DNA from 2 places in the Pseudomonas shahriarae genome. Region 2 is predicted to be linked to the other one. Evidence: predicted binding sites of a transcription regulator. Region 2 holds the regulator's gene; the other holds the start of a gene.
The links. Region 2 encodes FliA, which starts transcription of late flagellar genes. Its sites were predicted from a motif close to CTAAAGTTTNNNNNNNNNNNGCCGNTAA; they were not measured.
Positions count from the first base shown of each region.

Region 1: the regulator FliA is predicted to act here: its motif matches at 1,496-1,523, upstream of motA (flagellar motor stator protein MotA).

Region 1 covers NZ_CP077085.1:736,587-740,000, forward strand. Annotated here, with positions in the region: gene HU773_RS03235 (HDOD domain-containing protein) at 1-1,424, opposite strand, end outside; gene motA (flagellar motor stator protein MotA) at 1,591-2,442, shown strand; gene motB (flagellar motor protein MotB) at 2,446-3,414, shown strand, end outside.
Region 2 covers NZ_CP077085.1:1,887,773-1,891,186, forward strand. Annotated here, with positions in the region: gene flhF (flagellar biosynthesis GTPase FlhF) at 1-389, shown strand, start outside; gene fleN (flagellar synthesis regulator FleN) at 490-1,323, shown strand; gene fliA (RNA polymerase sigma factor FliA) at 1,320-2,060, shown strand; gene HU773_RS08485 (chemotaxis response regulator CheY) at 2,228-2,602, shown strand; gene HU773_RS08490 (protein phosphatase CheZ) at 2,621-3,409, shown strand.

The sequences.
Region 1 (3,414 bases), 1.2 Mb from region 2:
ATCAGCATCACCACCCGGCCGTTACAGCTCAGGGAGCGCAGCAGCAAATGCTCGCCGACGAACAGGCGCCGCAATGAAGCAGGCAGCAGCACCGCGAATTGTGCGTGATTTTCCGGGTTGAGGCGCACTTGCGCAGGCTTCTCCAGCAAGCGTTGCAGCAGCGTGCTTTGTGCGGACTCAAGGCTCAGGTTGGCAGCGTCCTTGGGCAGGCCGTCGACCTGATGCACGCGCAAAGTGGCCAAGGCCTTGTCGGCCATCAGCAACATCACGCGCTGCATGCCACTGGCAACCAGGGCCTCCTTGGCGCAGGTGGTCAAGTGCATCGCATTGGCGAAGCGGCTGGGCTCCACCAGCAGCTCAGTACAACGCTTGCGCCACACCGCCAGGGCTTCGGCGGTCGGCGGCGGTGCGGGCAGCAGGCCGCGATGCACTCGTTGCACATGCCAGGGCCAGATCAACGCCAGTGCCGGATGCCAGAGACCGGCGGTCAGGGTATGGCGCGCGCTGATGACCGCCTGTTGGTGCACCTGTTGCTGCACGTCGGCCAGTGGTTGTTGCAGGTACAACGCGGTGAGGTACTGCCAGCGCTGGGTATGGGGGCAGGCCCAGGATTCCTGGGCCGCCAGTGCCATGCCATTGGCCAGTAGCACGGTATTGGCCGGTTGGTTCAGCCAGCGCCGCAGCGCCGGGTCGGCATCGAGTTTTTGCTGCTGGCTCAACGGCACTTCATCGCGGGCGATGTGCAGGGCCTTGACCAGTAAGCGTTGTTCCTTGAGCAGCAGTTGGTAGCCCTGGGATACCCAGATCGGCAAGCGCCAGGCCTCGGTCAGCTCCAGGCACAGTGCCAGCAGGGGCACGCCAAACAATTCCTGTTCGACCTTGCGTGCCGATTGACCCTTGTGGATCACCCGCAGCTCCCATTCCTCCAGGAGCTTGGGGTAGGCAACGGCCATCGGCCACAGCGGTGAAAGAAACAGCAGGCTGCCCCAATGAATATCCTGCCACAGGCGCGCCAGGCGGCTGGCAAACAGGCCGCTGGCTTGCTGCGAGGCATGCTGGCTGATCAGCTGCAATTGGCGCAGGGCCACGGGGATTTCATTGAGCGGCACCGACGGCAGGCGCGCGAGCAGTTCTTCGGTGCGCTTGAGGCCGAGGCGGTTGATCGCCACTTCAAGGTTTTCTGCGGGCTCTGCCAGGCTGCCGTGGGCCTGGTTGTTGGCTTCACGCATGACGCTCAGGACCAGTGCCGGGCTGTCTTGCATCAGCTCTGCAATATCTCGCAACGAACGGCGACTGTCGCCGATGGCCTTGCACACGGCAATGTGGCTCGCCTGCGGGACGGGCAGGAGAACCTCGTCCAGACGCTTGATCCAGCCAGCCAGAGAGTTGGGTTTTGTAGTTGGGACTGTCGTTTCGTTTGCCATGATTGGGGCGCGATCATCACTTGCGGTCAACACGCCCGGAGTGGGCCGAACTGGCTTTTCGCCTTAACGGGCTATAGTCTGGCGCAGTTTTGCCGATAAGTAGAAGAAGAGTTTTTAGATCTTCCGAATATGTCCATGAACCCGACGGCGCAAGTACTCATCCCCTATGGCTAAAATTATCGGCATCATCGTCGTCATCGCAAGCGTGCTCGGCGGATACGTTCTGTCCCACGGTAAAATTGCTGCGCTGATCCAGCCCTTCGAAGTGCTGATCATCGGCGGTGCGGCGTTTGGCGCTTTCCTGCAGGCCAACCCTAGCTACATGACCATGCACGTGATCAAAAAGTCGCTGGGCATGTTCAGCTCGCGCTTTTCCCACACGTTCTATCTGGAAGTGCTGGGCCTGGTCTACGAGATCCTGAACAAGAGCCGCCGCGAAGGCATGATGGCCATCGAGGCGGATATCGAGGACGCCGCAGCGAGCCCGATCTTCGCCAAGTACCCGGCCGTGCTCAAGGATGACCGCATGACCGCCTATGTCTGCGACTACCTGCGCATCATGTCCTCCGGCAACATGGCCCCCCACGAGCTGGAAGGCCTGTTCGACATGGAGCTGTTCAGCCTCAAGGAAGAACTCGAGCACCCATCCCACGCCGTGACCGGTATCGCCGACGGCATGCCCGGTTTCGGTATTGTCGCGGCAGTACTGGGGATCGTGGTGACCATGGCGTCCCTGGGCGAAGGCGACCAGGCGGCCATCGGTATGCACGTCGGCGCGGCGCTGGTGGGGACCTTCTTCGGTATTCTCGCAGCCTATGGTTTCTTTGGCCCGCTGGCCACCTCCCTGGCCCACGACGCCAAGGAAGAGCTGAATATCTACGAAGCGATCAAGGCGTCCCTGGTGGCTTCGGCTTCCGGTATGCCGCCATCCCTGGCGGTGGAGTTCGGGCGCAAGGTGCTGTATCCGAAGCACCGTCCAAGCTTTGCCGAGCTGGAACAAGCAGTTCGCGGTCGCTAAGCCATGGAAAACAACCAGCCGATTATCATCAAGCGCGTCAAGCGCTTCGCTGCTGGGCACCACGGTGGTGCCTGGAAAATTGCCTTCGCTGACTTTGCGACGGCGATGATGGCGTTCTTTTTGGTGTTGTGGCTGATGTCCACCGCGACGCCGGAACAGAAGATCGCCATCGCCGGTTACTTCAAGGACCCCATTGGGTTTTCCGAGAGCGGCACGCCGTTTGTGATCGACTTGGGCGGCTCGCCCGAATTGGCCCCTGAACGCACCATCAACCCGGAGGTGCAGACCGAAGCGCCCCAGGAAAATATCCCGATCGAGCGCCAGACCGTCGAGAGCATGGCCGAACAGGTCGAGCAGGAACGCCTGGAGCTGTTACTGCAAGAGTTGCAGAACAAGGTCGATGAAAACCCGCAACTGCAAAAATTCAAGGATCAGATCCACTTCGATATCACCCAGGACGGCCTGCGTATCCAGATCATGGATGCGGCCAATCGACCGATGTTCGACTCTGGCAGTGCGCGCTTGAAGTCTTACTTCGAAGACATCCTGCTGGCCATGGCCGACACCATCAAGGCGGTGCCGAACAAGATCAGCGTCAGCGGCCACACCGATGCCAAGCCGTATTCGGGCCTGGGCGATTTCGGTAATTGGGAGTTGTCGGCCAACCGTGCCAACGCCGCCCGCCGTGTCCTGGTGGCCGGCAGCTATCCGGATACCCAGGTGGCGCGCGTCGTGGGCTTTGCTTCATCCCAGCTGTTTGATGTCCAGGACCCGTTCAACCCGATCAACCGGCGCATTGATATTGTGGTGCTGACCAAAAAGGCCCAGCGTGCCATCGAAGGCGAGCAGGGTGCCCCTGCGCCGGTACCGACCCAGGGCGAGGGCGCACCGGGTGAAGTGCCGTTAGACCCGAATGCCCTGCCACCCGAGCAGCAGCCGTTGCCGGCCCATGAGTTGCGGCAGAAGCTGAAT
Region 2 (3,414 bases):
GCGACCCGGCATTGCGCATGCAACTGGAAAGCCTGGCCGGGCGCGGGATCAAGTCGAAAAATTACCTGGTACTTGCAACCACCAGCCAAAAACAGGTTCTGACTGCTGCGTACCACAGCTACAAACGTTGCGGGCTGGCCGGTTGTATCCTGACTAAGCTGGATGAAACCGCAAGCCTGGGCGAAGTGTTGAGCCTTGCCATCAGCCATGAATTACCGGTCGCCTACCTGACCGACGGGCCGCGGATCCCGGATGACTTACATCTGCCGCGCCGTCATCAGTTGGTCAGCCGTGCGGTCAGTGTGCAAATGCAGGATGAACCCAGTGAAGAGGCGATGGCGGATATGTTCGCCGACCTCTATCACAACCCAGCCAAACGGGTCGGCTGAAAGGCAACATGAACACAGTGCAATGTACCTACATTGATGGTCTGCTACCGCGGCCACCCTATGTAGCCTGCGGCTAAGCAAGACAAGGTAAAGAAAGAACATGGGCAGCATGCATCCCGTACAGGTGATCGCGGTGACCGGCGGCAAAGGTGGCGTCGGGAAAACTAACGTGTCAGTGAATTTGTCCCTGGCCCTGGCAGAGCTTGGCCGCCGCGTCATGCTGCTGGATGCCGACCTGGGCCTGGCGAACGTTGACGTTCTGCTGGGACTGACGCCCAAACATACCCTGGCCGATGTCATTGAGGGCCGCTGTGAGCTGCGCGATGTGCTGTTACAGGGGCCCGGGGGGATTCGCATCGTCCCGGCCGCCTCCGGCACCCAGAGCATGGTGCATCTGAGCCCGGCGCAGCATGCCGGCCTGATCCAGGCCTTCAGTGATATCGGCGACAACCTCGACGTGCTGGTGATCGACACCGCCGCCGGGATTGGCGAGTCCGTGGTCAGCTTCGTGCGCGCCGCGCAGGAAGTCTTGCTGGTGGTCTGCGACGAGCCCACCTCGATCACCGACGCCTACGCCCTGATCAAACTGCTCAACCGCGACTACGGCATGAACCGCTTCCGCGTGCTGGCCAACATGGCCCAGAGCCCGCAAGAAGGGCGCAACCTGTTCGCCAAGTTGACCAAGGTCACGGATCGCTTCCTCGATGTCGCCTTACAATACGTCGGCGCAGTTCCCTATGACGAGTGTGTGCGCAAGGCTGTGCAAAAGCAGCGTGCAGTCTATGAAGCGTTCCCTCGTTCGAAATGCGCGTTGGCGTTCAAGGCAATTGCTCAGAAGGTCGATACCTGGCCACTGCCCGCCAATCCCCGGGGGCATCTGGAGTTTTTCGTCGAGCGATTGGTGCATCAGACGAGTGCAGGACCGGTGCTATGACAGCCAGCGGCTACAACCTTTACAAAAAGTCGGCGCGTGACAGCCAGGGCGAATTGATCGAGCGCTATGCGCCCCTGGTCAAGCGCATTGCCTACCACCTGCTGGCACGCCTGCCCGCCAGTGTCCAGGTCGAAGACCTGATCCAGGCGGGCATGATCGGCCTGCTCGAAGTGTCGACCAAGTACGACGCGAGCAAGGGTGCGAGTTTCGAGACGTATGCGGGTATCCGTATCCGTGGCGCGATGCTCGATGAGGTGCGTAAAGGTGATTGGGCGCCGCGTTCGGTCCACCGCAATACCCGGATGGTGAGTGACGCAATTCGCTCAATTGAAGCAAAAACCGGTCGCGACGCTAAAGATCACGAAGTTGCGGCCGAACTCCAATTGAGTCTCGACGATTACTACGGGATTTTGAACGATACCTTGGGCAGCCGCCTGTTCAGTTTCGACGACCTGCTACAGGACGGCGAACATGAAGGGCTGCATGAGGATGGCGCGAGTGCTCACCAGGAGCCTTCACGCGACCTGGAAGATGAACGCTTCCAGGGCGCCCTGGCAGAGGCGATTGCCAATCTGCCGGAACGTGAGCGGCTGGTGTTGGCGCTGTACTACGACGAAGAGCTGAACCTCAAGGAAATCGGTGAGGTCCTGGGGGTCAGCGAATCGCGGGTCAGCCAGCTTCATAGCCAATGCGCGGCCCGCTTGCGGGGGCGTTTGGGAGAGTGGCGAGCGCGCTGACAGGCAGTGTGGGGACACTGCGAACGATAACCGCCAGGGCGCAAGCCCGGCGGGAGCGGCCCGTGATGTGCCCAGCAGTCCTTTTTGTGTAATGCCTGTTGAATGATATGGCGCGCCCAGGTGCTGGACGCGTTTAAGACTGCTTGGAGGTCGAATTGGACAAGAACATGAAAATCCTCATCGTTGATGACTTCTCAACGATGCGGCGGATCATAAAAAACCTGTTGCGTGACCTTGGGTTCACTAACACGGTCGAGGCGGATGACGGCATTACGGCGATTCCGATCCTCAACAGCGGGAGCATCGACTTTCTGGTAACTGACTGGAACATGCCTGGCATGACCGGCATTGATCTACTGCGCCACGTGCGCGCTGATGAAAAGCTGCGCAGCCTGCCTGTGCTGATGGTGACCGCTGAAGCCAAGCGTGAACAGATCATCGAAGCCGCCCAGGCCGGGGTCAACGGCTACGTGGTCAAGCCATTCACTGCACTGGCCTTGAAAGAGAAGATTGAAAAAATCTTCGAACGCATCGGTCATTGATGCTGCCACGGGGGAGCTATGGAGCATAAAGAATCATCGCAGGCCGACTTTGAGTCGACCCTGAAAAAACATGCTCACCAACTCGTCGAAAGCCTGGAAAAAGGCCAGTTCGGCGACGCAGTGCAGTTGATCCATGAGCTCAACCAGACCCGCGACCGCGGCCTGTATCAGGAAGTGGGCAAGCTCACCCGTGAGTTGCACAGTGCGATCGTCAATTTCCAGATCGACCCGCACATGCCCCAGGCCGAGGAAATCTCGCAGATCACTGATGCCACCGAACGCCTGTCCTATGTGGTCAGGCTGACTGAGGCGGCAGCCAATCGCACCATGGACCTGGTGGAAAACGCCACGCCCCTGGTGAACGGCATGGCCAACGAGGCCAAGGCGTTGAGCACCGACTGGGGCCGCTTCATGCGGCGCGAAGTGGGCGCTGAAGAATTTCGTGACCTGGCGCGTCGGGTCGAAGGCTTCCTGTCACGCAGCGAGCAGGAAAACCGTACGGTTTCCAGCAACCTCAATGACATTCTGCTGGCCCAGGATTACCAGGACCTTACCGGTCAGGTGATCAAGCGCGTGACCCTGCTGGTCACCGAAGTGGAAAGCAACCTGCTCAAACTGGTGCTGATGGCTGGCCAAGTCGACCGTTTTGCCGGCATCGAACACGACCGCGAAGCGATCCTCTCGGAAAAAGATCCACAAAAACACCTCGCCAAGGGTGAAGGTCCGCAGATTCATGCCGATAAACGTGAAGACGTTATGTCAGGTCAAGATGACGTAGACGATTTGCTGTCCAGTTTAGGCTTCTAAGGAGC